3 regions of the Vibrio aquimaris genome follow, and region 3 is predicted to be linked to each of the others. Evidence: predicted binding sites of a transcription regulator. Region 3 holds the regulator's gene; each other region holds the start of a gene.
What was found. Region 3 encodes MetJ, which represses methionine synthesis genes. Its sites were predicted from a motif close to TTAGACNTNTANANGTCTAA; they were not measured.

Region 1: the regulator MetJ is predicted to act here: its motif matches at 8,739-8,758, upstream of metE (5-methyltetrahydropteroyltriglutamate--homocysteine S-methyltransferase).
Region 2: the regulator MetJ is predicted to act here: its motif matches at 5,867-5,886, upstream of metA (homoserine O-acetyltransferase MetA).

The regions. Positions count from the first base shown of each region.
Region 1 is NZ_CP045350.1:1,889,224-1,900,291, forward strand. It holds gene FIV01_RS08835 (lipase family protein) at 1-282, opposite strand, end outside; gene FIV01_RS08840 (hypothetical protein) at 459-2,222, opposite strand; gene FIV01_RS08845 (hypothetical protein) at 2,380-3,843, opposite strand; gene FIV01_RS08850 (hypothetical protein) at 4,604-5,395, opposite strand; gene ohrR (transcriptional regulator OhrR) at 5,633-6,091, opposite strand; gene metE (5-methyltetrahydropteroyltriglutamate--homocysteine S-methyltransferase) at 6,218-8,500, opposite strand; gene FIV01_RS08865 (LysR substrate-binding domain-containing protein) at 8,823-9,734, shown strand; gene FIV01_RS08870 (DUF4250 domain-containing protein) at 9,763-9,963, opposite strand; gene FIV01_RS08875 (hypothetical protein) at 10,036-10,716, opposite strand; partial or broken gene FIV01_RS08880 (EAL domain-containing protein) at 10,850-11,068, opposite strand, start outside.
Region 2 is NZ_CP045350.1:1,450,010-1,461,077, forward strand. It holds gene FIV01_RS06765 (M91 family zinc metallopeptidase) at 1-2,722, shown strand, start outside; gene FIV01_RS06770 (putative adhesin) at 3,911-4,276, shown strand; gene FIV01_RS06775 (hypothetical protein) at 4,361-4,762, shown strand; gene metA (homoserine O-acetyltransferase MetA) at 4,906-5,847, opposite strand; gene FIV01_RS06785 (ATP-binding protein) at 5,974-6,351, shown strand; gene gad (glutamate decarboxylase) at 6,451-8,181, shown strand; gene FIV01_RS06795 (tripartite tricarboxylate transporter permease) at 8,333-9,853, opposite strand; gene FIV01_RS06800 (tripartite tricarboxylate transporter TctB family protein) at 9,866-10,384, opposite strand; gene FIV01_RS06805 (tripartite tricarboxylate transporter substrate binding protein) at 10,533-11,068, opposite strand, start outside.
Region 3 is NZ_CP045350.1:204,122-215,189, reverse strand. It holds gene ftsN (cell division protein FtsN) at 129-662, opposite strand; gene cytR (DNA-binding transcriptional regulator CytR) at 846-1,853, opposite strand; gene priA (primosomal protein N') at 2,099-4,297, opposite strand; gene rpmE (50S ribosomal protein L31) at 4,582-4,800, shown strand; gene FIV01_RS00975 (malic enzyme-like NAD(P)-binding protein) at 5,040-6,314, shown strand; gene metJ (met regulon transcriptional regulator MetJ) at 6,451-6,771, opposite strand; gene FIV01_RS00965 (O-succinylhomoserine (thiol)-lyase) at 6,990-8,159, shown strand; gene FIV01_RS00960 (bifunctional aspartate kinase/homoserine dehydrogenase II) at 8,156-10,567, shown strand; gene metF (methylenetetrahydrofolate reductase) at 10,776-11,068, shown strand, end outside.

The sequences.
Region 1 (11,068 bases), 1.5 Mb from region 3:
ATTGAGTTCCTTAAGCTCTTGTTCATGATCATACGCGAGCCCTTCCACCATAGAAACAAAGGTCTCTAATTGCCCCATTGAGTTATCAACAACGAGTTTCGACAGCTTATTGTCAACGAATTGTTGCACACGATTACCCAATATAAATTCATTAAAACGTTTATAAGCCAGCTCAGATAGACACGACATTAGCCAAGCGGTGCTGTCATTATACGCTTGGTGATAAGTGGGTACTGGTTTCTCAAGGAGTTTTTTTGTTCCTTGCTGATAAAGATCCTTCATTACGCTTTACCTATAAGGGAAATATTGGGTTTGATTTGAATTTTTTGCCATCTAGAAAAGAGGGGAAAGAATATTTGTGCCCGAATTTAGATATGACACTGCCAAATTGGTTACATCAAAGAAAAGGCCAACTACGAAAGCTGGCCTAAGATTTAGTATTTTATAAGCGCCATGTGTTACTGGGGTTCTTGTATTGACATTATCGCCACATTCTCTTGTTCATAATATGTCCACAGGCAACTGCTAAAATAATCTACATGGTCTCCATAATTCACACCGTATTCAAAACTTACAACTCCGCCGCTAATCCCAGTGTTTAAGTCTAACATCGGCTTATAGCCTACTTCATCAGATCCAAACTCGATTACTCCTGACTCCCCTGTCCACGGATAGAAGTTAATTTTTTCAATCTCCGCACATCTTATAGTCTTCACCTGCATACTGTCTCTCCATATCTTATCACTTTCGTCAATACTTAAGCTCAATGTTTCACCCGGAATTAATATGTCATTAGCGAAACCATTCGTACCTACATAAGTAGAGGAAAGAGGAACGCTATTTGGAGTGTCGTTACGTATTACTATAACAGACGTCTTACTTGGATCTGCGGCGGGATTAACCCATGTAGCACCAGCTGGTAGCTCGGGTAGCTCGTTCGGCTCCTCCGTCGGAGGGGTTTTGTCACTTACTACTATCGTCGCCACATTATCTTCCAGATACCCTACCCACAGGGTATTGTTAAGCATATTGCCATCGATTCCGTTCGTATCAATTATGGGGCCGTAGCTCAATCCAAGGGTTAAGTCTAGCACCGGTAAAGTTACATTTTCTTCTCCCTTATATTCGATCAGTCCCTGTGTACCATTGACTTCAGGGAAATAAATTATATCGGGAGACTCTTGATTACCATTATCGAAGTCTAAAGCTCTTATTACATCTCCCTCATGCATTACGTCATATTTGTCAGCTGATTTTATCACGTCTAATATCAGTGATTCCGTCGGTTGTAATACGTACGGTTTGTATAGACTTCCTGTGTACGATATGCTGTATGATAGATCGTCAGTGGTGTCATTTTTTAACACTAGTGTATGTGTACCACTTGGGTCAATGGCGGGATTGTTCACACTCGGTAGCTTGGGCGGCTGTTCACTCGTACTCAGAGGGATACTGTGTTCAAGCAATGTGATAACAAACTCGCCTCGATTATGCTCTGACATGTACTCTGGACAGGAAAATGCAACCAAAGGTAAGCCGCTTTCTTCAGGCTCATCTGCACCATAAATATTAAACTGTCCCGTCGTCGATTCATCATAAACGTACCTTCCCTGGTTAGCTCCATTCCCTACTCCGCCTCCGTTGCCCAATCTCACTATATCAACAACTCTCAGGGTAGATCGTGCATGTTTAGCTGAATATGCGCTTCGCTCAACCTTTATCCGCCACCCCCAATCAACGTCACCACTTGTGGTTAGGCTAGTGTCAGTTTTTACACCCCAAACATCGAACCATATTGACGTACTGTTTGTCGATTCACCGTCGTCGTCCGTATCAAGAGCGCTCTCTATTACTACATCTGCTTGTGCTTTTGGTAGAATAACTCCAGGCCGATCTGATATTACTGTGTTATCTGTATCACCTGTCGCTGCTATCGAAGTCATTATGACGCTCTTGGTGTTATTGACAAACGTTATAGGAAATGCATGGAATGTACTTTGTGTCGTCGTCTCCTTGCGTGTAAAACCCATACTGTTCGCAATAAGACTTATGGTGGACGCTAGAGTATCAACATAGCCAGTGCCATCTTTTATAGTATCATCATCTCTGTTTTCTGGGTTTTCTGTATCGGCGTCGGTTCGGGTTTCCCAATTATAAATGTTGGTGTTTGAGAGCAATGCTTTTGAGGCACTATCATCTGTAAGAAGTTTGTAAGTTGTCATTTTTTGTCCTTGTTAATTCGTTTTTGAAGCTCGGTCTGAGCCTTTTTCTGGTTAGGTCAATGAGATGGCTTTCCCATACAATGGACAAGCCTCTCCAAAGGAGTGGCTGCTCGCCTAGGCTAAAGTCTTACGCCAGTCCCTCCCTGTATCACTGTTTTTATTTAGATGTTTGTTCAAGTTTGAACTTGCTGAGGCCTTTTAATTTAGCTTCTTCATACGACTTAAGGATAGCTTCAGACAGTTCAGCACTAGATTTACTCTTTGCGTCCGGGCCAATATTTGGGATATGGTCATCAACTGTAATCAAGGCTATATCATCGCCAATATACCAGGCCCACAGAGTATCATTACTGTGGTCTCCATTTATCCCATCGTCATCCCTGACCTCTTGGTAGCTTTGCCCTGTACTTAAGTCCATAAGCCGCTTATCGAGATCTGAGTCCGAGGCGACTCCCGTATCATATTCTATGTAACGATCATTATTGGGGAAAAACAAATCATCGCTATTACTACCATCGTTCAGATCCAAATAGTTCAATTTCTTGCCCTCAAAGTACACGTTGTAATCACTTCCGCTCCTTTTCACGTTTAGTATCAGACCTTCACCGTGGTTTAGATATGAAGTATCTTCATCATCGGGGTCGTCTTCATAATCTATGCGATAATCCAATGTACGATCACCACTATTTAAGAAGACAATGGTACGTGTTTCCTCAGGTCGTTCACTTAAGTTCGTCCAGGATGGGTATGGCCTCGGAGTAACTTCTGGGTCATCCATATCCACGATTGTACTGCCATCCGCGTTATATGTATGAATATCTGTTGGGACAAGGCAATAGTCCAATGTCATGCACTGCGGAGCATTAGCCCATACTGCCCCTTCTGCCTCGTTATTTTTAGATGCTGCAATTGAATTCGGACTATGGAATCCCACCAGTTGGCATTCCCCACCAGGCTCTGTTGTCTTGGCACTGATCGCAATTGAACCACAGTTTTCAATATCGTCGTAATCTTCTTGAAGTAGTAATTCACTCGCGCCAGCTTCGACATCATTAAAATTCTTGGCTTTGACGCTAATTGGCTTGAAAATACTATTCCCCATTTGGTATCCACCGTCATGCAATTGGAGAAACTTTATATCTACCCATCGCGTGTCGGTGCCCAACATTTCTAGCCCATATGGTTCTGCCTCCAACCGGATACGGTGAGCTTTGCCAGTTGGCAGTTCTAAACTTTCCGCGTCTGAATAAAGGCTAAGCGTGCATGATTCAAATGGCGCTAATACTTTATGCATTGTATTCACTGGGCCGCTGGATAATTCGTGCGGTTGAGAATAAAGCGTCGCAAGTAGTGAGCAGTTACTGTAGTTATTTACCCGAATAGACATTTCCTGAGGTGTGTCTTCATCCACTTCTTGGGGTTTGCCCACAATTTTTCCCGCTAAAGCTACCGCAGCCGATGTCAGGCCGATACCTGCTTTCACCACTCCAGTCATTACCCCTTGTGTAGCCTCCCCAGTGTCTTCTTGTGGTGGGTTCATTGCGTAAACGATTGGGTAAAGAAGAGATCGGGTCGCTTCCAATCCTTTATTTCCTCGGTATAAATCGATTTTAGTCGTCATGTATTTTTCCTCTTATGTTTTCTCTGGGTACGTTAATTATTTAAGGTTTCATTGTATAAGCCTTTGTCAGGTCAATATTTCTTCCTGAAAAAGATTATTTCAGTTACTATAAACAAACTCTATTCACCCAACCATTCGGCATATTTCTATGGTGGTATCTTCACCAATCAATCTAAATAACTTCTCTCTATCGACATCACATAGAACTGATATCGATGATATTTTCGATTGATCGTTTTCATTAATAATATTTCTTATTTCCGAAATTAAATTTTCATCTTCAATATTAGATAAAAAATCACTTACCATATAATACGCATATAGTTCAGAGGCATTAGAGGCTAAGTAATATGAATTTAATTCCGTTATAAAAAATAAAATTATCTGGAGTGAAATACAGAGTATTAGTGATTTTCTCTCCAAATTCGGAAATAGATCGTTTAGCATAAAATATTTCCTATTTTTTCATTTTTAATCATCTCATTTTGGCTTTAAAGCCATCGATGAGAATTTTAATCCAATGATGAATTCATTGTCACGGCAGTTATGGTCGGACTAACCGACGTTAGATATACCGTCGCTCTAGGCTTAGTGTGCTTGGGTCATCATATGAATATTTTAACTTTACGAAATTATTTTTATGAAATACGAAGATAAGAGTTGATATATAGTGATTTCATTATGATTGTGAAGCTAGTCATCTGGTAAAAAACCAGATAGCGTCTAATTAAATATTACTCCCAAGCACTAAGGTTTATACTCACCAAACTCTCCAGTCTTCAATACTCATATAATTAGAATCAAACCCTTTTGTCATCGAGCTAAGCTGATCCATTGCAATACCTGTCAACCTGAAACCGAATGAAAATCTGTGAGTGTTAGACAGAACACAATGCCAAAGGCGAAACCCATCGACCTGCACATTTCCGCAATAAAATGCTCGAATATTCCAACCTTTTCTATCCCATGAGGTATATATTCGCCCTTCCGCATCTACATAACGAAAGAAAGATTTTCGGTCTTCCGGCGTATAAACAAAATAAATTCTGACGGGTGCGGACGATGCGGTTTCATTTGTATGCCATGACATCATTCCATCGTCTGGAGGATAAATAAACGAGCCTGAATTTTCGATTAACTTTATATCTGGAAACATCTTGGATAGAGTAGATTCTATCAAAGACACTGCTGGATGATTCACTAAGTGGTAGAGATGGTTATGGTTGCTCAATACAACGTCTTTACTCTTCATAGCCAAGGAAGACTTCAAGCAATCTTCTTGTGTGTACCAAGAGTAAGGACGCAGCTTAGGCTGTTTATTATCCACGGCATTTTTTATGATATATGGTGTATCGCCTAAGTTTTTCGTAATACTTCTATTGAACTGCTTTAGTTTATCACGGCTCCAACCTTGCATGTCCACGACCTGCACTGAGCCACGACCTCGCAGCAAATCGACATGGATTGAATCAAATGCCACCGCCAACTCATTCATAATGTTCGAGTCGAAATAACACTCGTCTAAATGTAAATAATAAGGTTCCTTTTGCATCAAATCTCCCTTAGTATCAATGAGATTGTAGTAAAGAAACCCTTAAGCTAGTTGGGTTAACTGGGTCAATCTTCAGTACTAGAATCAAAGCTTCTATCAGTAATCTTAGCAGCGGCTAGCAAAGAAGATCGCACCTTTGCATACATAGAAAACTCGTATTTCCTAATTGGAGAAAGTAGCATTGTCACTAGAAAAATTTGCAGATATTTGTCATGGGGATAACCAGGTTTAACCGTATTAGGTGAGGTTAGAAAGGACTTTATCGCACAAGCGTCTGAGAGAAATTAATTCATCGGCATCGAGATTGATTTTGCACAACATATTGCTCGGGACAGATTTGGCTTGTTCTTTAAGTGCTCGACCTTGGTCAGTGAGGTTGAGTACTCGTACTCTCTCGTCTTCTTCACTTCTTCCTCTTGCGACAAAACCCTTAGCTTCTAGGCGTTTGAGTAATGGCGTTAAAGTTCCAGAATCAAGATGTAATCGACTGCCTAAATCTTTAACACTGGCCCCATCTTTCTCCCACAACAACATCATGACCAGATATTGCGAATAGGTAAGATCTAAGCTCTCTAATAAAGGTCGATAAGCTCTGGTCACTGAGTTAGCTGCACTATAGAGAGGAAAGCAAATCTGCTCACTTAAAAGAAGCATGGATTTGTCTGAGGTCGGTTTAGGTTTGTTGGGTGTGTTCATCGTCTATTTTCATTGCGCACAACATGGTTGCATTATAACTAATTTTTGACAGCTGGTGGCAAACTTATGTGAGTTATAGTCAATAATGCCGACCAAAGTAGTCGGCATTTTTATCTTCACCCAATTCTATGAATATTCAGCACGCAGCTTTTTAGCCGCAGACACCATGTTATTCAGTGAAGCTTCCGTTTCAGCCCAGTTTCTAGTTTTTAAACCACAATCAGGGTTTACCCATAACCGTTTCGCTGGGATTTTCTCCGCTGCTTTGTTGATCAAGCCTTCAATCCATTCTTTACTGGGGATATTTGGAGAGTGGATATCATAAACGCCTGGGCCAATCTCATTGGGATACTTAAACTCCTCAAACGCTTTAAGTAGTTCCATATTCGACCTCGACGTTTCTATGGTTATCACATCAGCGTCCAAAGCTGCCACAGAATCAATAATTTCGTTAAATTCGGAGTAACACATATGAGTATGGATTTGGGTTTCTGAACTTGCTCCTGCCGCAGAAATTTTAAAGGCGTCAACTGCCCAATCAAGGTATTCAGGATGGTCACGTTTTTTCAGTGGCAGACCTTCGCGAAATGCGGGTTCATCGATTTGAATAATATTGATCCCCGCCGCTTGTAAGTCTGATACTTCATCTCGAAGCGCCAGCGCTAACTGATTAGCGATCTCTTTACGGCTGATATCTTCCCTAGGAAATGTCCAACATAGAATGGTCACTGGGCCCGTAAGCATGCCCTTCATTTTCTTGGACGTTAGTGACTGAGCATACTTTGACCATTCAACGGTAATTGGTTTTTCTCTTTCGATATCTGCAACCACAATCGCAGGCTTGACACATCGAGAGCCATAACTTTGCACCCAGCCAAATTGCGTAGTCTGGAAACCGGCCAAGTTTTCTGCAAAGTACTCCACCATATCATTTCGCTCAGCTTCACCATGAACCAAGACATCGAGATCCAAGGCTTCTTGACGCAGTACCGCTTCTTTTATGTGACCTTGTAACGCGACATTATAGTCCGATTCGGACAATTTGCCGGTACGATAAGCACTGCGTTGTATCCGGATCTCACTCGTTTGTGGAAACGATCCTATTGTTGTCGTCGGAAACAAGGGTAAATCCAGCGCTTTACTTTGAGCAAGCGCACGCTCCTCATAAGGAGCACTTCGCCGAGCAAAAGCTTTGGTTATATGATTAAGACGCTCTTGAACTTCTGGTTTATTAACATACGTTGCGTCTTTGCGAGACTTTACAGGCACACTGTAGCTGTGACAAGCTTCAATCGCTTGTTGGTCGCCATCAAGCGCTCTAGCTAATAGAGCCACCTCAGAGACCTTTTGTTTTGCAAACGCAAACCAACTACGCACCTCTTCAGAAAGTTCGGATTCCAAGTCAAGATCGACAGGGGAGTGAAGTAATGAGCATGAACTTGCAACCCATAGGCGATCGCCTAATTTGTTTTTGATAGGCTTTAACCGCTCTAGCTGAGCGGCAAGATCTGCGCGCCATACATTTCGACCATTCACCACTCCAGCAGAAAGCACCCAGTGCTGAGGAAGTTTAGATATAAGTTGATCGAGCTGCTTAGGAGCCGCAGAGAGATCCACGTGCAAGCCATCAACATCGAGTTCAACAACCTTATCGAGTGAATCTTCTAATGAATCAAAATAAGTGGTTAAAAGTACTTTCACATCACAACGGAGGACCTGGTAAGCAAGCTTAAATGAGTTCAACCATGGCGTTTCGAGCTCTAAAGATAAAATCGGTTCGTCTATTTGAACCCACTCAACGCCTTGCGCAGCAAGTTTAGACAATATGGTTTGATAAGCAGTAAGAATACGCGGTAGCAGACTCAAACGATCGAATCCGTCCTCAATTTCCTTCCCTAAGTAGAGGTAACTTATAGGGCCAAGCAAAACAGGTTTAACCTTATGACCCGCTTTCGTTGCTTCACTCACTTCTTCAAATAGCTGAGGCCAACTGACTTCAAACGTATCTTCTTGACGAAATTCAGGAACAATATAGTGGTAATTAGTGTTAAACCATTTGGTCATATCCGAGGCTGCTGCTCCTTTCTCACCCTCTTTTTGTTGAGAGCGTCCTCGCCCAACTCGAAACAAAGTATCCAAGTCAGGAAACCCAGATTGGTGCCGCTTTGGAACATGACCAAGCAACAAGGTGGTGGTTAATACATGGTCATACCAAGCAAAATCCCCAGCAGTAACATAACTGAGTTCAGCATCAGACTGTGTTTGCCAATTCTTATGCCTCAGCTCAGAACCTACCGCTTTTAAAGCAGCTTGATCAATGTCGCCACGCCAATACTTTTCAAGCGCAAATTTAAGTTCACGTTGCTCACCTATTCTTGGATAACCCAATATATGCGTTGTTGTCACCATCTTACTCGTCCTTTTATATTTGAAGTTTTTTAAACGGGTGAGATTGTTTACAAAGCTCAAGCTCATTCATCATCACCCTCTGGGTTTTGTATAGAACACCTAAAGGCGTCTAGATGGCTAAACTATCTCGTCAAAGCAGCAAAGTGACAATCTCCAATTATTCAACTTGTTTATGAAAAAAATTCATGTGTAACCCAGCCTATTCAATTCAGGGATAAACAGCGCAAATGTCAAATAAATAGACGTCTAGATGTTTACACATCTTTTTTAAAAGCGTAGATTAGTTATATTCAAACAGAACTCGCGTAACTGAAGAAAGCTAATGATAGAGTTTAAGCATCTGAAAACAATTGTAACTTTGAGAGATACAGGCTCACTCACTGCCACAGCGACAGCGTTGCACCTGACACAGTCAGCACTCTCTCATCAGATAAAAGATCTTGAGGCAAGACTCGGAGGACAGCTCTTTTTACGCAAAACTCGCCCAGTTAAATTTACTTCTGAAGGCAAGATTCTACTCGACTTAGCTGACCAAATTCTGCCTAGGTTAGCCAAAGCAGAAAATGATTTAGCCGGTTTGAAAGAAGACGTCAATGGACGATTACATATGGCCATTGAATGTCATTCTTGTTTTCAGTGGCTAATGCCAGCTCTGAGGGATTACCAGCAAACTTGGCCAAGCGTGACGCTAGACTTTTCATCAGGCTTTGGTTTTGAACCCCTTCCAGCATTACTCGGTGGAGAATTGGATTTAGTCATAACCTCAGACATCCAACCCCGCTCGGAAGTCCACTACGAGCCTTTGTTCGATTTTGAAATGCGCCTTATCACCGCAGTCAATCACCCAATAGCAAATAAAAACTGTGTTCAAGCTGACGATCTAAAACAAGAAACTATGCTCTCTTATCCTGTGCAAAAGAATCGCCTTGATGTGGTCAAACACTTTCTCCAACCTTCAGGAGTAGAACCGGCTAAATGGAAACAAGCCGATAACACGTTAATGCTGGTGCAAATGGTATCCGCAGGACTTGGTGTTGCAGCCCTGCCTAACTGGGCGATTCACGAGTTTTCTCGTCAAGGGTTGATCAGCAGCTTACCGCTTGGCAAAGGGCTATGGCGCCGTTTATTCGCTGCCACTCGTCAATGTGAAAAAGATAAACGTTATTTACAGGCGTTTTACAGCACCGCAAAACAGCAATCTAAGAACCACCTGGAAGGGATCAAACCTGTTTAGCCATAATGTATAGCGGTCTTTGGTTGGTCTATCTGTCGAACGACTTAAATTGATTAGTCAAAGGGTCATAGTGATAGCCTAAACTGTCCAACTTGTGAGTCACAGTATCGGTATCCATCTCATACATGACTATCAACTCTTCAAAGCTATTGCATTCAAGCCTTAGCTTTTCGTTAACAATACCAAGCAAGATATTGCTATCCAATCTAGCGACATTACTTAGGTCCATAACAGCGCCCCAACACTACTCCTAATCTTTTAAGCTTAGCGTTAAATGGGCAAAATAAGAAATAGGCATAAGCTACAAGACAATAAAATTCTCAATGAAACTCATAGACACCAGCATAGTAGTAAACGCCACCCAAAGCTGAATTTTATGCACTGTTTTCGAGAGCAAAATATGCCAACACCAGATCAAAACCGCGGTAATCATTAATGCGAAGCCACTTAGCAACATATTGGTATGTTCAGCCAATAGATTTGGTTCTATCTGAGCACTTTTGACCAGTACAACAATGCTCAATAGCATAGCTGAAACTATACCTGTAACTGGCAAGATACGGTGAAAGGCCTGTAAGCGTGTTTTAGCAATGGTGAGTAGGAGATGGGAAAATAAAGCGCCAAGCAAAAATATCTCTATGACCTTTAAAGCGGAGCCAACAATACTGGGCTGCTCGCTAATCACTATTCCTACATAGGCAAAAGCGAGACCATTGGCGAGGTAGATCACCCAAAGAGGTCCTTGCACACGCGTTTTTTTGGTTTGAACTTGCGAGTAAAAGTACAGGATGGCGAATACCAGCATTATCGCTTCAATTTTTAGCGATGCTACTGCAAGCCATAGAAGCGCAACAACTGGTAAAACTTTATGAATTCGCCCTCTTTGCCCAGGACAAATATCCCCTTTCACCAAAATAAGAGTTAATACTAATTGGGCACCTAAAAGCATAGGAGCAAGAAGGGATAAAAGTTGCTGAATCATCACTGCAAGAATCGTCGTTATCATGTGTGGGCGAGCATAATAGCAAAACAATAGCGCTGTCGGCTACTAGCAACACCTTTAAGCAGAAGCAAAATAAGACAGTAAATCCTGTCCTGTCACTACCCTTAGATACTAACGTATGAGCCAATTTCGTGAGCATTTTGACGATATAGTATCTGTGCGTTCCAATACTCAGACCAGTAACGAACTCTTTGTCTACTTTTAAAATATCGAAGTTACAATCACTTAGGTAACTAAACGAATTATAATCTGTGCCAAAATCATCAATGACAACACTCACTCCCCTACGCCGAATGTTTCGGATTAAAGCAGACTGTTGGGATTCACTATC
Region 2 (11,068 bases), 1.2 Mb from region 3:
TGTTGAACGTGTTTATGTGTATCGAGGTGCAGAAGATAAAGATCTGATCTACGTTTCAGGCCAAATAGTCGAAGTCCCGAGACATAATGGACGACAGAATATTGAAATTGATATGCCACCGGAAGTTTTTAGTACTTTGGATGGGCCTGTCTTGATGATGGGGGGAGATATCAAGTTGATTCTTCCGAGAAAGAAAATGGAAACCTTGATGACTGTGGCCACAAGGAGGGATACCGCAAGTTATACCTACCAAATCAGTAATGAAGATTACCATACAGTACAAGACTCCGATGTTCAGACAGAGTTCACTGAAAAACTAGACTCTCGTTTCGAAGGTAATAATAGACAACAAATAGAAGAAGCAATTGAACGTCAGCTCAAGTATGCGCCATTAATGAGGATCCATAGTGAATTGGATAGTGACAAAGAAGATATTAAGAAATGGTTGAATGAGTTTAGTTCAGGGACAAGGCAGGGGATATTTGCAAGCCATGAATGTGTAATAAGTGATATTAACTCGATACAGAATCCAGATGTTTTTTATATCCCTTTATCACAGGGTGACTCAACTAAATATGACGGCCTGATGATTAATTGGGTTCGTGGTGAAGTTATTCCAATTCCTAGAGATCTTAAACAACGCTTAACTTTATTTAAAACCCCACAGTTTAGGTCAAGCTTTACTGAAAGTTTATCGCAATCGAATATAGACAGGTTGTTAGTAAAAACTGGTCAATATGGCACATGGGGCAAGATGGATAACATTTCTGGGTATTTAAATGAACTTAGAAGTGCTTCCCCTCTGGATATGGATCAAAAGATCGAAATATTGAATATGTGCTTAGACTACGTCGCCATGGTGGCTGTGGGACAAAAGAATCCTGATGATGATGAAACTCAAGCACTTCTAGATTTATTTGATTATGTGAGGCCTGATTGGGGGGGTAAAGTTATAAATGGTTTGTCAAGATCAGAGGAAGCGGACATCCTCTATTCGTCGAGAATGAATAATTTTGTAGCGACTATGCACCTACAAACTTCGTATCATAGCCTTGAGGGTAGAGAGTATTCCGTTGACCAGTTCCCCAACAAATTAACAGATTTCCTTGTGGATAAATTGCACAAAGACTTTGACTACCATGTGACATCTGCGTCTGAGGAGAGTACTCAGCGTCTTATTGAAAGCTTGCGAGAGCCATTAAGATGGTCGAGTTATGTCCTAGCCGTCGGTCTTGGTGCTGCGTTCCCTGGGTTTGCTGCTGGTGTTATCGGGGGCATGGTGACGACTTTTCTTACCGATACCGTGTTGGATATTGTTCAGCTTGAAACGGAAGACAGTCTTGAAAAGAGACAAGAGTTACTCGAGGGGATCATAGCCAAGTGTTATACCTCGTTGGGGGCAGAGTTAGGAGGAGCAGTACTTGGTCCAGCTGCAGGTAAACTGGTTAAGTGGATGACAAAAACAGTGTCTAGGAAGATACTAGGGGAGTCCTCTGAAGAGGTCATGCAGATGATTGATAATATTGACCTTCGAACCATACAGCAAAAGATTGATATTGAAAGGGGAGTGTCATCTCAAAATGTGATCAAGACACGTTGGGGGCGGATTAGAAGTCACGTAAAAGCTGAAAACCCGACAGCTAGGGCTAGAAAATCACCAATCATGCGAGAGCTGACAGAAGAGCAACGAACTGAACTGCTTGAGAATCAGATGTCTGATACGCTAAGAAAGTACAGTACATTTGAGTCGATTGTGGATAATACTGTGAAGATTAGAGATGTTCTAAAGGCGGCGGCTATTCTCGGGGTAATTAATGAGCTGATGTTAGAAGTAGACAAAGCCTTAGATCCTAATATTTCAGGGAATGCTTTTTACCAAATTGTTAAGATGTGGTTCGTATATTCCCTTGCAGGGGCTTCAGGAGAAGTGCTAAACATAAAAACGGCAGATGATCTTCTTGAAGAGGCAATGACAAAGTTAGACGTTCCGCCACAAAAGCGAATGGAGTTCCTTCAAAAAGTCAGAGATGAAAGGATAAGCAAACAAAAACTCCTAGGCGATCCTCAGGTTCAAGACGCGAAGGCGGCTATGGATTCTACAGATCCCGTTGTGAGCTCTACAAGAGAATTAGTTGGGCCGGACGGAAGAAGCAATCAAGAGGTGGATTATTATCCCGAAGATAATTGGAGCGATGAGGCAAACCGTTTAATGAGACTTCTTGACAATAGGGACCTCACACATATGGCCCCTGATATCGCTGAAGTACCGCTTGCTGTGGGTGAAGATCTAAAGCCAAGAGAGATGGGAGCTATCCCAAAACGTCAAAGGAAAGATGGGAATCGAATGCAAGAAGAAGAGCAACACTTACTTGCAGACAGAACGGAGGCAAATCATGGTCAACAAAGTAGCATTGCCAACCAGGGTGCAATACCAGAAGTATATCCATTTACCAACAGTAAGGGTGAAGAGAAATTAGGGAGGATGGTTTCAGGTCAATTTCAAGTTCAAGAACCTGATGGGACTTGGGTGCTAAACAACAACCCTTATTATCGGATTAAATTTGTTGAATCGAGGCGCTCTAATAACCTCCCTACTGATCAAGTTCACTCCGAAGCTCATCAGCCAAGAGATGGTCATACGCATCAAGAGTTGGGGACCATGAGGGACGGACATCAAATACAAGTTCAAGTAGAAGTTCATCAGCCGGGAGGTGATTCTTAATATGGTAGATGTGAAATTACAAAATGGGTAATTGCCTCACTAGGAATGCACTATTTTAATAGCTCTTTTCCTGCAATTATCGTAAAAGTCATGGTTTAGATCTAAAAAACATCGCCAATCATGGCGGTGTTTTTTTGATTAGACTTTATGAAATTACGCGTTTTGTATGCTCCATCGTCGTTTTTATTGGTTATCTTTTTGGCAGTTTTCTTAACTGCATATTAAGGATAATCCTGTGCCTAACAACTCGAAAGAACTTGTGCCTTACAACGTTCTTAACACCTCTTACCATGAGGCGACCCCACTAGTTCAAGGCACCGCCAGTCACGGCGGTGCCTTTTTGTGAGCTTATCGGAGGGCAGCTTACAAAGTAAGCAATAGTATGGAGAGGCCCTCACCTCAGCAATGCTACATGTAAAATGTTTAATGCTTAATGTTTAATGCTAACTAGGATGAGAGGCACACATGACAAAGATTATTAGAGTTGGCGTTGGTGACGAAGACACAACTGCTGACCCAAACAACTCAATATTTGCCATGCGCCATTTATCAGGCCAGTTAAAAAATTGGTTAAGGTCGAAGGTGAAGGGCACTTTATCTTGTGGAAGCATCCATCCAAGATTATTGCTGAAATTGAACAGATGCTAGAAATCATGTCAGAAACATAGAGCCTACTGAACAGGTAGATAGCCACAAGCGAAATAATATAGAAAACGCCTTAGTTTAGAATTGCGTCCACTAACAGATTGAGATTTAAGTCCCGACACCAATGGCATTTATTGATATTTTTATTGAAAAACATGTAAAAGGTCAACTAAGTTTATGATTTAAATGTTTTTATGTTGGTATTAACTTTAACATCAATGGTGATGCTTTGTTAAATTTTATGGATTTGAACTTAGTAGTGCTACTAGAAAAATGCTTTCAAAATTAGCAAGCTTTAGACTGAAACCTAGAGCTTTTACACCTTTTTATATCCAGTCATAACGACTCACAAATAGCCATCTCATTTATTTCTGACCATATGTGATATTTATATCAATAGTATTTTTTGAATAGCCAGTTTTACTCAGGTACTTCCAGCGCGTGCTCCTGTCGTATTTGAAAAAGAACACCCAGTAAACATCATCCTCGGGTTTTGCAAGCAATTTGAACTGGCTATCAATCCTAACCTTATGGATACAAGTCATGAAAACACTGCAACCAGATCAACAGAGAGTGAACCGCGAACAAACCAGTGTTGATGGGAGCGAAGCTAATCGATCCCATTCTTCACCTGTTATAGAGGCAAAAGGCGTTAGCTCTCGAGTCGGTGTCGTTGATGCCTCTGGTTCAAGCGATCTTGGCAATATAAAAGATTATCGAATATTTAAATATCAAAGGCGGCATAGTGGTGGTGCGGAAACGGAAGCTAACATAGTGGACGCGATAATCAATAATCGTCAAGGCACAACAAGGACCACAGATGTGCTTACCGTTCGTGAGCGAACCTTTGCTTTCTCAGAGGCGAGCTTAAGTGATGTCTTTAAGCAGTTGGACCTGAAGAACTCATAATATAAATATGTCACATTCAGTGGTTGCAGGAACGAGTTGTCTGCGTCGAACCCACCCAACTACTCAAATAAAGGTGGACAAAATATGTGGATAACCGTCGATGTGTCTGGAGATACCCCAAGAGTTGTCGATGCTCGGCCTATCGCCGGATTGTTGCAGCAGCCGGAGGATGATACAGAAGCCTCTCAGGTTACCCAAGATACAGAAGATTCTCAGGCTAGCCAAATAGATAGCTTCAGCCATTTATGTCGAATTTATGACCAACAGAGCTCTATTCAGCAATGGGATAGTTGGATACAAAATAATCGTAATGCATTGATGCAATTATTTGAAGATATGGCAAATGGCAATTCTGAAATATTTCAGGAATATCGATCCAGTTTTGATGACAATACCGCACTGAATCTATGGGTGAGTGTACAACGTTTAAAAATGGTCAGAGAAAACCCCAATATTCCCAAGAGAAAAAGAAAGCGCGTTTGTTAACGCTGTTAGATCACTCAACTTGGCATTAGAGACTATGGGACAGTAGTCAAGCAGAGATACCTATAAAAACGGCTGAAATAATCCAGCCGTTTCAAGTGTCGTTTATCTGCGGGCAATGAAGTTTTATGCTTGTCTAAACAGTGTTAGTCGTCTTTAGTAAAGTTTTCTTCGCTAAACTGGTCCAAATCATAAGGTGTTTGTTGATAAACACAATAATTGAGCCAGTTAGAAAACAACAGATGACCATGGCTTCTCCAACTGGCAACGGGTGGGTTGTCTGGATTATCGTTGGGGTAGTAATTCACTGGAATTGAAGGCTCCATTCCTTCGCCTAAATCACGAATGTATTCATGATGTAGCGTTAACGCGTCGTATTCAGGGTGCCCTGTAACAAAGACATTACGCTTGTCCTTGGTTGATGCGAGATATACTCCAGCCACGTCAGAGGTTGCTAAAATGTCGAGGTCAGTATGCTCTTGTAAATATTGAGGCGAAAAGTCGGCATATCTAGAATGTGGTGCCAGAAATGTATCATCAAATCCGCGCAGTAAAGGGTGAAAACAATGATGAATTTGATGATGGTAAACACCTGAAAGTTTTTCTTTGCGCGTACGTTTGGGGAGATCATAAAGAAGCTTTAACCCCGCTTGAGCGGCCCAACATACATATAATGTTGAGGTCACATGTTCTTTTGCCCAAGCCATAATGGCTTGTAGATGCTCCCAGTAGATGACATTCTCAAATTGTACTAATCCTAGTGGAGCGCCTGTGATGATCAATCCATCAAAGTTGCGATTTTTTACCGCTTCAAATTGTCGATAAAAATTATTGAGATGTTCCGTGGGCGTATTTTTGCTGGGTCTATCATCAATACGAAGCAGCTCAATGTCTATTTGCAGCGGGCTATTTGAAAGCAGACGAAGAAATTGAGTTTCAGTCTCTATTTTTTTGGGCATGAGGTTAAGAATGAGTACCTTAAGGGGCCGTATTCCTTGAGTTGAAGCCCTTGATTCTAGCATGACAAAAATGTTTTCCTGACGGAGGACATCACTCGCAGGTAGTTGATCGGGGATCTTAATTGGCACGGCTTACTTCCTTGGCTATTTAGACGTCTATACTTCTAAATCTAACGTAAACCTTTCTTGATGTCGATAAGATTTTTATGACGTTTTAGGGTAAAATTGGGGCCTCGTTATTCGAATTGGTTACTTATGGTATTGAAACTAATCATTGTTCGTGGATTGCCTGGATCGGGTAAAAGCACTTTAGCTAAGACTCTTGGCATGAATCATTATGAAGCTGACATGTATTTCATTAATGAACACAATGAGTATCAATTTAATCCTGATGACATTGCCAAGGCGCACTCTTGGTGCAAAAGAATGGTTCGTAAGAGCCTTAAAAATAAACAGAGTGTTGTGGTTGCTAATACTTTCGTTATGAAATGGGAGATTATCCCTTACTTTAAAATGGCTAGGCAATATGGGGCTGAGTTTGAAGTGATTGAATGCAATGGCAATTATGAAAATATCCACGGCGTTGATGCTAAGACAATTGCAGACATGAAAGCGCGCTGGCAGAAATGGTGATTAGGTAGTTAGTAATCTTAATTAATTTATGAGCTTGAGTTCATAATGTTTGCTTCCTATGCTCAATAAGTTTTAACCTAACAAACTTAGAGGGCAATAATGGGAAACATTAACGATATTGAACTGCAGACCGCAAGCACACCAACATATGGCCGAAACCTTTTTCGTGAAGAGGTGCCGACAGATAAAATGCCGGACATTGAACATGATCCGCAAGCAGTGTATCGCTTCATACGTGATGAGCTTCAATTAGACGGTAATCCAACGCTTAACATGGCATCATTCGTGACTACAGTGATGGACGAAGAAGCAAATCAGCTCATTCGTGATAATTTAGGTAAAAACTACATTGATGGCGAAGTGTACAACCGTACTCTAGAGATAGAGCAACGTTGTGTTAGGATGCTACTGGATCTTTTCAACGCCCCCCATAATATGAAAACGGCGCAAGAATTGGCTGATGACAAACATATAGAGAGCGGTTGGGGAACGGTAGCAATTGGTTCTTCTGAAGCTTTGATGCTCTGCGCACTCTCTCATAAAGAGCAATGGAAAAAGAAACGTAAAGCCCAGGGTAAAAGTTTTGATAAACCAAACATTGTCATTGGCTCTGATGTTCATATCACCTGGGTCAAGTACGCTCAATATTTTGATGTTGACATTAAATGGATTCCAATTAGTGAAGAAAACAACTTCGTTATCTCAGCGAATCAAGTAAGAGAAGTTGTGGATGAGAATACGACTTGTGTTGTCGCTGTTATGGGGACATCTTACACTGGGCAGAATGATCCTGTCGAAGCAATTAATGATGTGCTGGTCGATATAAAGAATGATTCTCAAAAAGGCTGGGATGTGCCACTCCATGTCGATGGTGCCAGCGGTGGTTTTATTGAACCCTTCCGTGATGACAATCAAGTACACAGACTAAACTGGGATTTCAAGTTAGAGCAAGTGAAAACCATCAATGTGTCCGGTCATAAATTTGGTTTAGTGTACCCTGGAGTGGGCTGGGCATTATGGAAAAACTTTCATGAAATTCCAGATAAATTGTTTATTACAACGAATGTTCTTGGCTTTGATGAGTCTACCTATAGCCTTAACTTCTCGCGGGGCAGCGCAATGGTTCTGGCTCAGTACTATAACTTTTTACGATTAGGCAAAAGAGGTTATGGCTCGGTAGTACAAAACCTGATGTCGTTAGCACAAGACTTGTCTAATGGGTTAGGCTCTTTGCGCTTAACGGTAACGGAGCATGATAAAAATGCTCACGGTGATGCTGCGAAAAGAGTTGTGTTTAAGGACAAACCAATATTTTCAGTCATCAACAATGCCGACTATTTTCCAGCATCTGTTGTAAGGCTTAATCTCAGATATGATGGTCAGGATAAACCTTTAACTAATGATGATATTGAAAACTATTTGTACTCTGTTCACGACATATCAGACAAGCTCAAGCAATCCAATTGGGTAGTACCTGCTTTCACTATGCCGCTTGAAAAAACGCCACCTATCAAAGATAAAAATGATAATGTTATTAAGCCTGCAAATCACGATGTGCCAGCCATTGCGGTGATGCGTATGGTAGTGAAAGAAGGCATCAGTAGAGATATGGTCAGTATATTGATTCAAAACTATGCCGATGCAGTGATCAAGCTTGAAGAACAAGTGCGTGGTATTCAAAATGCTGATAAGACCTATAAAGCAAGTATTTCTTTTGAGGAGGAAGTGGCTTGTAGTGCAACCGATTTAGTTGAAGTTGCTTGCTTGAAGCTAAAGCATATTCAGAAAAATCCAGCAAAAACATCAAGAGTGGCTCTTGGAGCGAAATAAGGTGATAACTCGCTCTGACCTAGTAGTTTAGAGCGAGTTTGTATTTTTACTGTATATGAAATCTCGTTCATTATTTATTAAATGGCAGAGGTTTTCTACTCTAGAAAACCGAGCTGACTCATCAAACGTTCTATATACTTTTCTGTCTGATTTATAGCCTTCGAGTATTAGTAATCCAAGCACTTAAACTTTTAAGTAAAGGGTAGGTAATAACAAGGGTCGCCAATGTAGTGAAAGTGAGCGTAATTGGGCGCTCCCATAGGAAACTTAATCCTCCATCACTGAGCATTAGCGATCTGCGCAAATTCTCTTCCATTAGGCCACCAAGGATAAACCCCAGCAGTAGGGGGGCTAATGGATAACTCGCTAATCGCAATAAAATGGCGCCGATTGCGATAATCAACATAATAAATATATCAATAGTATTAAATGATACTAGATAGACTCCCGTGATAGAGAAAAATAGTATCATGGGTAATAGTATGGTGCGTGGAACTGAAAGTAGCTTGGATATATAAGGGATCATGGGTAGGTTTAAGACTATCAACACCAAATTGCCCAAGTACATAGAGATAATAACTGACCAAAACACGTCTGGATGATCAACAAACAATCTAGGGCCAGGTTGAATTCCATACGCAAGTAACGCTCCCAGCATTATTGCTGTAGTGCCTGAACCAGGAACTCCAAGGGTTAGTAAAGGGACAAACGATCCACTGGATGCAGCATTATTTGCTGATTCAGGTGCAACCAACCCTCGAATACTTCCTTGACCAAATTCCTGTTTTTTATCCGCGGGAGCCAAGTTGCGTTCCATTCCATAGCTAAGGAATGAAGCAATAGTTGCTCCTGCTCCCGGTAAAACACCTGTGAAAAAGCCGAGTATAGACGAGCGAATAGAGACAGGAGTGACTTCTTTTACTTCTTCGATGGTTATTTTCATACTACCGATATTACTTAATCTGCTTTTTTCCTCATTTTGAGTGTCTTTGGGCATTGGGTTAAGCATACCAATTAATGTCTCACCTAGGGCAAAGGTTGCCATAGCCAGCATTAAAAAACTAAAACCATCCATTAGGTCTGTTAGACCAAAGGTAAAGCGTTCTACTCCCACGCCTTTGTCGACACCTACTGTTGAAAGCATAAGCCCAAGTATAGTCATCATCCAAGCTTTGAGAGTTTGCCCTTTACCAGCAAATGCAGCCACAGCAGATAACCCAAGTAGCATAAGTGCAAAATAATCGGGTGATTGGAAACTGAGAGAAACACTAGCTAGTGCTGGAGCAGCCACTAGCAACATTACAGCCGATAAAGTTCCCCCAGTAAATGAAGAGTAAGCGGCTAGTGCCAGCGCTTTACCAGCTTTACCGTTTTGAGCCATAGGGTAGCCATCAAACGCGGTAACGACTGTAGACGAGCAACCGGGAGCATTGATTAGGATAGAAGAGGTTGAGCCGCCAAAAACGGCGCCATAATATACGCCAGCCATAAGAATCAAACCTGATGAAGGTTCAAGGCTATAAGTAATTGGAATCATGAGGGCAATAGCCGATATGGGGCCGAGCCCAGGGATCATACCGACAAAGGTACCAACAAAGCAGCCCATAAAGACCATCATAATATTCATTGGCATGACTGCTGTGGAAAGTCCTTGTAATATTCCATCTATCATAATGCTATACCTTTACAGCCAATTAGAGAAAACTATGCCCGGTTCTAAATAGATACCTAAGCCTAGTGTTAATAAAAGATAAAAGGCTATTGCAAATGGGAAAGATGCACCAAACAACACCGTTTTTCTCCTTTCGCCAAGCAAATAAAAGCCAATCAGGAGGAATGTACCTGTTGCAAGGGCAAAACCAATGTAAGTAAGTCCAAGTCCGTATAAAGCCATCAATACTAAAAATTTAATCAGAAGCTTATAATTGAGTATCTTGATATTTTCATTGTTAGCATCTGGCTTGGCTGTTACCAGCAGTAGTATGGATAACCCAATTCCTATAAAAGTTAATAGTATTGGAAGTGTTCTGGCTGTGAATGGCTCATACTCATCACTTGGAAAGAGAGGTATTTGCGTTGTTTGATAACCGTAGCTAAAACATATAACAAGGAATATTAGGGCACTAACTCGGTCTCTATTTGGTAAGTTATTATTGGCTTGTATCTGCTTGGTATGAAAATATTTCGATGAGGACTTTGGCATGGCTAACTCTCGGCAATTTACTATAGGTCAAACCGTACATGAGCGCTCAAATAGCAATGGTACTAAAATTAAACTTGGTTAGTTAAAATTTTAAAATTTCGCTTCTATGATTGAGACGTTCATGTACGGAAAGTTAAAGGGATTTAGCTTATTTTAGAAAACCGAGTTCACTCATTAATCTCCCTATTTGTCTTTCTTGACCTTCAAGAAAGGCATAAAAGTCTTTATCTGCTTTGTAGTTATCCATCCATCCATTTCGATTTTTAACCACGTGCCATTCTTCAGTTTTATACATTCTTTTCAGTGCATGATTCCACTTATCGACTTGTTCTTGATTGATTCCCGGAGCTGCAAAAAAACCTCTCCAGTTGGCAAAAACGGTGTTGTTGCCATATTCAGTTAGAGTTGGGATATCGGGAGCCACATCAATACGCTTTTGAGCTGTGATTGCGAGAATTTTTAACTGACCGGATTTAGCTTTCTCAAGAATCTCTCCGAGACCTGTAGATAAGAGTTCCGTTTCTCCTGACAATAGAGCGGCGGTTGCTTTAGCGCCTGCATCATAAGATATATATTTTACTTTTCGTGGGTTAAATCCTTCGTTTTTAAAGGCTGCTGCGATGACTAAATGATCCATGCTTCCTCGTGCAGAGCCGCCGGCGATTTTGATTTTGCTAGGGTTGC
Region 3 (11,068 bases):
AGTTTGAACCACATCGATACCAGCAGCTTGCTGGGCACAACATGTGCGGTCATTTCACCATTATCCGTTTTAAAACATATAATTATATTTTTAAAACAGATAACAGTCATCGATGATAAAAGAATAATTTACTGAGAGTCTTTCCAAATGGCACAAGGTTCAATTTTCGCTCGTTGTAGCTTGTGTTTATCTCTTTCAGCGTCTCTTTTAAATTTATATGGGCCAAGAACAACTCGATACCATTTGCTGCCCTCTTTTTTACGTATTTTGCTATTGATGCCTTGGAACGCTATGTCCAATTTACGAGCTTCAGCCTGCGCTGCGTTGGTATAAGCCCCACACTGCATAATGTAAGGGATCTCAGACACTACTTGCTCTTTTGCCGTGACTTCTATTTCCCGATTAGGTAAGGATTCAACGTAATCCCACTTCTCCTCAGGAGGGGCTGGTAAAATCTTCTTGGGCTTTGGCTTAGCCTGCTTAAGGACAGGTTGGGGCGGTTCTGGGTCATTACTCAATGTATAAAGCCCATAGCCGAAGGTGCCGACCAAGAGCACAGCAAGGAGACCACTTCGCCATGGCTTTCTTGATGGGGATTTTTTGGACGTTGTTTTTTTGCCGCTATTACCGCGACCGCGTTTTACGTAATCTCTATTTGCCACTGCTATAAATCAATGTCTATTACCTCTATCGCTATGGTAATCCAGATTGTCCTGCGATGACAGGGAGGAAATGGAAGCGACACATCAAAATGCATCGCCCATTGATAAGATAAATTATTTAGACAATGTGAATACACAGTTAGAATAATCACCTATGCTAGCGGTGTATGTAACCATTGCTCTCTAGCAACTTCTTGGCGGAGCGACACTGTCTCTCACGACTAATTGAGTCTCAAGCAGTCGTGAACCCGCACGAACATCGTGACCTCGCAAGAGATCCAACATCATCAACATAGCTTGACGGCCTATCTCATAACGTGGCTGAGAAATCGTCGTTAATGGTGGATCGCAATATTGAGCGAAGTGAATATCATCAAAGCCTACCACAGACAAATCTTGAGGAACTCGCAAACCTAATTTTTTCGCCTCTTGAATCGCCCCGATTGCCATCGCATCATTATGGCAAAAAATAGCAGTCGGCGGCTCAGGAAGAGACAGTAGCTGCCTGATGGCCTTAGACCCATCTTCAAAAGAAAAACGGCCTTGAATGCAATAGTTTGGGTTCATCGTGATCCCAGCCCGGCGGAGTGCTTGTTGATAACCTTGATGGCGGAACTGACATAAGACAGCCGATTCTGGACCAGAAACCTGAGCAATTCGTTTATGACCCATTTGAGTCAAATAGTTTACCGCTTCAAAAGCCGAAGTAAGATTGTCGATATGTACGGTTGGTAGCTCAAGCTCAGGGGCAAATTCACATGCCATCACCATAGGAGGCAAGTTTTTTTGCTCTGGTTTACTCACATCAAAAGGTAAGTCAGTACCAAGCAGTAACATGCCATCGGCTTGCTTGGTAAAGACTAAATTAACAAAAGAACTTTCGCGTTTTTTCTGTTGTCCGCTGTCGCCAAGTAACACGATATAACCATGCTCCACAGCCGCATCCTCAATACCTCGAATAATCTCGGTATAATACGGATCGCAGATATCAGGAATAATCGCGATGATGGTTTTAGATTCATTTCTACGTAAATTACGTGCTAGAGAATTAGGTGAATACCCTGCCTCTAACACCGCATCCTCGACTCGCTTCCTTGTGGCTGAAGATACTTTTTCCGGATTCATTAGCGCACGCGATACAGTCGCAGTTGAAACGCCAGCCAGCTGAGCAACATCCTTCATTGTCGCCATAAATTTATTACCCTCTTTATTTTCCAAACATGGTAGCGGCCTCGCTACCTTAATCGATAGTGATGGACTGCCCTCCATCAAAACGACTATCTTCCAGACAAATCGTTTATCTACCGCGTATCATTAAAATAAATTATTAAAATCAATTCATAGTTTATTCATTTCAGCGCAGAATATTACGGGGTGATTAACAAAAATCAGACTAGCTTCGAGATGTGAATCACAATTAAATGAAAAAGCTGAAATCAGCTTAAATCTTGCGGCTCAATATCAATCGACCAACGCACTTTTTTCGAATTCGGTAACAAATTGATCGCTGGCTTTGCACTGAAAAGTAGTTTTTGCATGATGGGACGACTTGTTACCTGTAGCATGAGTTGCCAGCGATGCTTACCTGCCCTTTTAGCTTGCGGCGCTGGAGTAGGTCCGAGAATCTGGCAATGTTCCTTAAAAAGAGGATGTCCTTCGAGAGTAAAACGCACTTGACGTAAAAAATCTTCAACCAGCTGGACTTGATTCGCCTCTGCACGGAATAAAGTTAAAAACGAATAGGGTGGCAAATGTGAGCCTTTTCGTTCTTGCAATGCTAACTCAGCGAAATACCGATAGCCTTTGGTAAGCAAGGTTTGCAGTAGGCTATGCTCAGGGTGATGAGTCTGAAGTATCACCTCCCCTTGTTTACTGGCACGCCCTGCCCGTCCCGCGACTTGAATAAATAATTGAGCCAATCTCTCGGGTGCCCTGAAATCACTGCTGTAAAGAGAACCATCAACGTCCAGTAAAGCGACAAGAGTCACATCTGGGAAGTGATGCCCCTTGGCCAGCATTTGAGTTCCAATAAGAATCTGAAACTCCTTTTTGCTGATTGAGTTTAAGGCGGCTTCTAAGCTCCCTTTTCGCCGAGTGCTATCGCGATCAATACGTATGGTTTTAAAGTCAGGAAAAAGCGCCAATAGCTGCTTTTCTAGCTGCTCAGTCCCAACGCCAACTGTTACTAACTGGGAAGAGCAGCAATTAGGACATTGCCTGATAGTTGCTTGCTGAGAGCCACAATGGTGGCAACGGACTTCATCAGTCGATTGATGATAGGTATAATAAGCATCGCAACGCTTACACTCTGCTATCCAACCACAATCATGACACATCAAGGCAGGAGAATAGCCTCGGCGATTGAGAAATAGCATCACCTGATTGCCTGATTCAAGATGTCTTCGCATGTCAGCAATCAACGCTGCAGAAAGTCCGCTATCTAAATATTGACCTTTAACATCGATGACTTTATTGACCGTAGGCAAAGCTTTTCCTGCGCGCGTCGACAGTATCAAATGATGGTATTTGCCAGACAAGGCATTGTGTAACGTTTCCAATGCTGGGGTCGCTGAACCTAACACAATGGGTATATTCTCTTTACTTGCTCGCATCACCGCAACATCACGCGCATGGTAGCGTAGGCTGTCCTGCTGCTTGTAGGAAACATCATGCTCTTCGTCAACGATGATAATGCCAAGATCAGCAAAAGGAGTCATCAAAGCGGAGCGAGTACCGATAACAATTCCCGCAATTTTATCTCTCGCACTTAACCATGCGTTTAGCTTTTCACTATCGTTTAAGCCTGAGTGAATCACCTCAACAGGAAGGTTGAAACGTTTCCTAAAACGCTTGATGGTTTGTGGCGTCAACCCAATTTCCGGCACCAAAACTAAAGCCTGCTTTCCAGCCTCGAGTACTTGCTTTATAAGGTTAAGGTAAACTTCTGTTTTACCAGAGCCCGTCACACCCTCTAGTAAAAAGCAGCCAAAGCCTTGGTGATTATTTACGCTAGCAATAGCAATGGCTTGCTCTTGATTGAGTTTTGGCTTATCAACTTGCGCTTCAACATTATCGGGCAAATGAAACTTTGGTATGCATTCGGCTGGTTCAATCCACCCCTTTTGCTCTAACTTTTGTAAAACGCTGGAAGTAATATTCTGGTCAATGAAATCTTGATGAAAAGTAGGACCACAAGAAAGGGTTTGCATCACCTGAGCATGTCGAATGGCACGCCCAAATCCGCGCGAGAGTTGTTCACGACCTTCCAAAGTTAAATGCCACTCAATTAATGGGGTAAAAGCGGCTGGTTTTCCTTTACGTAACTGAGCAGGTAAAGCGTTAAATAAGGTCTCACCCAGTGGATACTGATAAAACTGACTGCACCAAAAAAGCAGTTCGTATAGGTTAGCTTGCCACACAGGCTCAGTATCCAATACCTGTTTGATCGTTTTAAGCTTATCAAAGTCGAAATCAGACTTGTCGTCCAATTCGGTGACCAAGCCAATCATTGTCTTCGGCCCAAACGGCACCGACACCCTGCCACCAACAACTGGATTTACACCAGAAGGGATCTGATAGTCAAACTGCTTATCTATAGGGACAGGCAAGGCTACTCGGACAATCGTCGGGCGCATATCGAATTAACACCAACTCAAAAAAACCAGTCTAGTCTATGTGAAAACCGCCCAACGGGAAAGAAACACCGTCTATTTGATTGAATTGGTTCTAGTCTGCGGTTAAAAAAGTAGCACTTTCACTCGTAAATCGGTTGATCATAGATCAGCTATTGATTAGAATGTCGCGCCTTAGTGATATGGCTTGTATGGTCAGGCGGTGTCCAAGGTAAAATTTTATTAACTTACGTGTGGTGTCCGGCATAGAATCGGATAGCGACACGGCCTATATTTAGAGGTTTTCCATGAAAGTTGGTATCCATCCAGAATACAAAGCAGTTAAAGCAACTTGTTCTTGCGGTAACTCTTTTGAGTTCAACTCAACTCTAACTAAAGAGTCAATCCACCTAGATGTATGTGACAAATGTCACCCATTCTACACTGGTAAGCAACGTATCGTTGATACTGGTGGCCGTGTTGATCGCTTCAACAAACGCTTTGGTGCTCTTGCTTCTAAGAAGTAATTTTGTCTTAGAAGTAAAAAGGACGCTGTGGCGTCCTTTTTTGTTTACTGTCACAGCCCAGCTCACTAGCAGTTCCATACAATCATTCAGTTGAGCTATCTCTCACTATCTGGTCTTATCTCCTATCATTTAACCAGATTTGTTAATTTAGCTTGCTCTCTCGCCTTTGCAGCTTGACTGACTTAATCTAGAATGATTTTTCCCTATCTAAATTATTATTAAAATGAGTGTCTACCCCCATGTCCGATGACAACAACCAAGTACTTTCTCCTGAAGAGCAATTTCGTCAGCAAGCCTTGGATTACCACGCCTACCCAACAGCAGGCAAAATTTCTGTAGAGCTATCAAAACCAGCAGAAACCGCCGCTGACCTATCGCTAGCATACAGCCCCGGTGTTGCTGAGCCTGTGCGTGAAATTGCGCAAAATGCTGAGAATGTCTATAAATACACAGCAAAAGGCAATATGGTTGCTGTTATCTCAAACGGCACTGCCATTTTAGGCCTTGGTAACTTAGGACCTCTTGCTTCAAAACCTGTCATGGAAGGGAAAGCGCTATTATTCAAACGCTTTGCAGGTTTAGATTCAATTGATATCGAAGTGAAACACCGCACTATTGAAGAGTTCGTTGATACTGTTGCCAACATCGCAGATACCTTTGGTGGCATAAACCTAGAAGACATCAAAGCTCCTGACTGCTTTGAAATCGAAAAGCAGCTTATTGAACGCTGTGATGTGCCTGTTTTCCACGATGATCAACATGGAACGGCCATTGTCACTGCTGCAGGCATGCTTAACGCCATCGAGTTACAAGGGAAGAAACTCGAAGACGCCACTATTGTTTGTTTAGGTGCAGGGGCGGCGGCGGTTGCCTGTATGGAGCTTTTGATAAAGTGCGGCGCTATGCGAGAAAAGATTTACATGCTAGATCGCAAAGGCGTGATTCATACTCGTCGTGATGACCTTAACCAATACAAACAGTTGTTTGCCAACAACACAGATAAACGCACTCTCGAAGATGTGATTGAAGGTGCGGATCTCTTCCTTGGGGTTTCTGGGCCAAACCTACTTGAACCTGAAGCACTTAAGTTAATGGCAGACAAGCCGATTGTATTTGCTTGTTCTAATCCAGATCCTGAAATCAAACCAGAGCTTGCTCATCAAGTGCGTAACGATCTCATCATGGGGACCGGACGCAGCGACTACCCGAACCAAGTCAACAATGTGCTGTGTTTCCCATTTATATTCCGCGGCGCTCTAGATGTAAGAGCGAGCGAAATTAACGACGCAATGAAACTGGCTGCGGTAGAGGCTATCCGAGATCTGGCTAAAGAAGCCGTACCCGCTGAAGTATTAAAAGCGGCTGGAGTCGATAAGCTTGAGTTTGGACCAGAATACATAATACCTAAGCCTATGGATCCTCGCTTGTTGCCAAAAGTCGCCAAAGCGGTCGCAAACGCAGCTGTAGAATCAGGCGTCGCTCGTATCGATATGCCAAAGAACTATATGCAGTAATAGATGATACTGCTTTGAACAAAAGCCGCTGACTTCCCAGTCAGCGGCTTTTTCTATTCTAGACATAATGAAATGACGATCAGCCTATCATCTGATTGACGATATAAACATTGGCAACGCAAGTATCTTGTTCTGGCTAGTCTTCATCATAAGACTCAAAAGCAATGCCCATCTCAGTCATCAACTTTTTCACTTCAGCTGGAATATCATCAGGGCGATCTTTTCTTAAGTCTTCATCCGTTGGTAGCGGCTGACCGGTATAGGCATGCAAGAAGGCCTCACAAAGCAGCTCACTATTGGTCGCATGGCGCAGGTTATTAATTTGACGACGGGTACGTTCATCCGTTAATACCTTTAGTACTTTCAGTGGGATAGAAACTGTTATCTTTTTTACTTGCTCACTTTTCTTCCCATGTTCAGCATACGGGCTTATGTATTCACCGTTCCAATCTGCCATTGCGCACCTTTATGTTTGATTATGTATAAAATTACAAAAGGTAATTTTAGCGGGATTTATGGCCACAAGCAAAGACATATAGACGTCTGGATATATTGACGTCCAAAAAAACTCAAGGTAAAGTAAAAAGAGTTGATTGGAATAACATATCTCTAACATCCACGAAAAGGTATAGTGTTATCTCCAAAGAGGTCACTACTGTTCGAAAGGAAACACTTATGAGCCGCCCTAAAACAGCCACAATTGCAGTGCGTACAGGTATAGAGTCAGATACTCAGCATCATGCTGTCGTACCGCCTATCTATCTCTCGACAAACTTTGGTTTTCCCGCCTTTGGCGAGGTGCCAAAATATGACTACACACGTTCAGGCAACCCCAACCGTGGGCTATTAGAACAAGCTCTCTCTGAATTAGAATCTGGCGCCGGCGCCGTAGTCACCAATTGCGGCACTTCAGCGCTTAATTTATGGGTTTCCGCATTTCTTGGACCAGATGATCTTATTATTGCGCCGCATGATTGTTATGGTGGAACCTATCGACTGTTCAACACACGAGCTCAAAAAGGGGATTTCAACGTTCTTTTCGTCGATCAATCAGATACTCAAGCCCTCAATTTAGCCCTTGAACAAAAACCCAAGCTCGTCCTTTTAGAAACACCATCAAATCCCTTGGTGCGGGTCGTAGATATTGCACAGGTGTGTGAGAAAGCGCATCAAGCAGGCGCAAAGGTAGCCGTAGATAACACCTTTTTAACCCCCATATTCCAAAAGCCGTTGGAACTGGGCGCCGATTTCGTGATTCACTCCACCACAAAATATATCAATGGTCATTCCGATGTGATTGGTGGTGTCATTATTACAAAAAATGAAAAGGATAGTGAAGATTTAGCTTGGTGGGGCAATTGTATTGGCGCGACAGGTACACCTTTTGATAGCTATATGACCTTACGAGGAATCAGAACTCTTGCGGCTCGGATGAGAGTCCATGAAGACAGTGCTAACCACATTTTGGCCTATCTGAGATCGCAATCCCTGGTTGGAAAAATCTATCATCCTAGCTTACCAGAGCACCCAGGCCATGAGATTGCCAAGAAACAGCAATCAGGGTTTGGTTCTATGCTCAGCTTTGAATTTTCAGGAAGTTTTGAGCAGCTTAAGTATTTCGTTGGTGAACTACAATTATTCTCTTTGGCTGAATCTCTCGGAGGTGTCGAGAGCCTTATTTGTCACCCAGCTTCTATGACTCACAGAGCCATGGGCGAAGAAGCGCTTGAAAAAGCAGGGGTATCACAACAACTCTTGCGCTTATCGGTTGGGTTGGAAGATGCAGATGATCTCATTAACGATTTGGAGCAAGCATTTAATAAAGCCAAGGAGTTGCATCGATGAACCCGTCGCGACAATTGCATAAATTTGGCGGAAGCAGTCTCGCAAACCCTGACTGTTACCGCCGAGTAGCCAAGATACTCAAAGAGTACTCCAACCCCGATGATCTCATCGTTGTCTCAGCAGCTGGAAAGACAACCAATCGCTTGATTGAGTTCTTGGATGCTCTAAACAAAGATGGCCGTATCGCCCACGAAATCCTGCAATCCCTGAGGCAGTTCCAAACCCAGTTGGTCACAGATCTACTGCAAGGCGAGTTACAAAACGAGCTTATCTCAGCTCTAAATGATGAATTTAGCACCCTAGGAGAGCTAATAGCGCCTTTAAGCGCCGCGCAAAGAGCTTCAGTGCTTGGTCATGGAGAAACATGGTCGGCGCGCTTGCTTGCAAGCTTACTCAATCAAAATGGAATGCCCTCAGTTACTCAAGATTCTCGAGCATTTCTTCGCGCACAAGCTGGAACTCAGCCAGAGGTGTACAGAGGCGACTCCTACCCTTTGCTCAAAGAGGCACTCACCCAGCATATCAATCATCGTATTGTTATTACTGGTTTTATGGCTCAAGATGGGCAAGGCCATACTGTATTACTCGGTCGAAATGGTTCCGATTACTCCGCAACCGTCATTGGCGCTTTAGCAGAAGCTTCGAAGGTAACCATATGGAGCGATGTGGCCGGTGTCTATAGCGCAGACCCTCGTTTAGTTTCCGATGCCTGTCTACTACCTTTGCTTCGCCTTGATGAAGCCAACGAGCTCGCACGCTTAGCTGCCCCAGTGCTGCATAGTCGCACTCTCCAACCTGTCGCCCAAAGCTCGATGGATCTTCATCTTCGCTGTAGTTATGACCCGGAAGCTGGTTCAACTCGTATCGAGCGAGTACTTGCTTCTGGACGAGGAGCCAAAATTATATCTTCGTTGGATGAAGTGCTGCTCATTCAGCTTCATTTTTCGATCGGGCATGACTTTGAAAGGCTCAAACAAGAAGCATTGAGCGGTTTAAAACGCGCTCAGCTTGAGCCTCTCACCTATGAAGTCCAAGAAGACCAACAAACTCTTCGTTTAGCCTACACCTCCGAAATTGCCGGTGGCGCGTTAGAATATCTGCAAGATTCCGCTATCGAAGCAGAAATCAAACTCAAAGAAGGCTTTTCTCTAGTTGCAGCGGTTGGGGCTGGTGTGACCAAAAATGCCAATCATTGCTACGGGTTTTATCAGAAGCTAAAGTCGGCCCCTGTTGAGTTCATCGCCGAATCTCAATCAGGTTTGAGCCTAGTGGCTATATTGCGCAGCACTCAGACTTCAGGCTTAGTCAAATCTATTCATAGCCAGCTATTTCAGGCACAAAAACGCGTAGGTATCGCTCTGTGTGGAAAAGGAAATATAGGTTCAAGTTGGCTTGAGCTATTTGCCAAACAAAAAAACAAGCTTGAAAAGCGCCACGGAATAAGCTTTGAGTTAGTCGCCATAGTGGATAGCCAGAACTACTGGTTCTGTCCTAAAGGTATTGATCCAACGAGTGTGAGTGACCACTATGAAGAAGAGGCAATAGAATATCAGGGAGATGAGTGGGTTCAAAAACTCGGTTCTATTCAGGGTTATGATGAGGTCATAGTACTGGATGTCACCGCCAGTCAACAACTTGCCAATCGCTATGTGGAAATTGCCGAACAAGGCATGCACCTAATCTCAGCCAATAAAGTGGCTGGCTCAGCGTCTAGTCAATACTATCACCAAGTGCAAAGTGCATTTGCCAAGATTAATCGGCACTGGTTCTATAACGCGACTGTGGGAGCTGGACTACCCATTAACCATACCGTAAGAGACCTTTGTCAAAGCGGTGATGATATTCACGCATTATCAGGCATATTTTCCGGCACACTCTCTTGGCTATTTCAGCAGTATGATGGCAGTGTACCCTTTGCAGAACTAGTTGATCTTGCTTGGCAGCAAGGACTCACAGAACCGGACCCTCGCTGCGACCTCGATGGTTCCGATGTAATGCGAAAACTGGTCATTCTTGCTCGGGAAGCAGAGCTCGACCTTGAACCTGAATCAGTCAAAGTAGAAAGCTTAGTGCCACCAGAGCTCACCAATTTGTCACTCGACGCATTTCTCGACCAAGGGCAAATACTCAGCGAACGGATGGCTGAGCGCCTAAAGCAGGCTCAAAGTGAAGACAAAGTACTGCGCTATGTCGCTCGGCTAGAAAAGGATGGCTCAGCCACTGTCGGCATTGAGGCGCTTGATAAAAACCATGCGCTAGCCAATTTATTGCCGTGCGATAACGTTTTTGCCATAGAGAGTAAATGGTACAAAGATAACCCTCTGGTGATAAGAGGCCCAGGAGCAGGCCGAGAGGTTACCGCCGGAGCCATACAGTCTGACCTCAATTTACTGGCCAGTTTACTCTAAATTATCACGCAGCCATTGGCTGCGTTTTTATTGCGCAACGTAAAGTCCTCATGTTGAAAAGGATTAATATTAAACTTGAGAAAAATTCATGACGGCACGGTTGACTTTAAACCCTATTCATTACATGATTTAGACATATAGACGTCTAAACGTAAATTTAAAGAATTTGTATTTTTGTGGTCATGCGACACCACATGGAGAAAGTAAGATGGGATATACACACGCTGGCCACATTGATGCCCTAAATCAGAACATTGCTGAACTTGCCGACAATATCAATGTATCGTTTGAGTTTTTTCCGCCCAGCAGTGAAAAAATGGAAGAAACACTATGGAACTCAGTTCACCGGCTAAAGACCTTAAAACCCAAGTTTGTGTCCGTCACCTATGGCGCTAATTCTGGCGAGCGAGACCGAACTCATTCCATTATTAAAGAAATCAAAGCGCAAACTGGCTTAGTAGCGGCTCCTCATTTAACTTGTATCGATGCATCCAGAGAAGA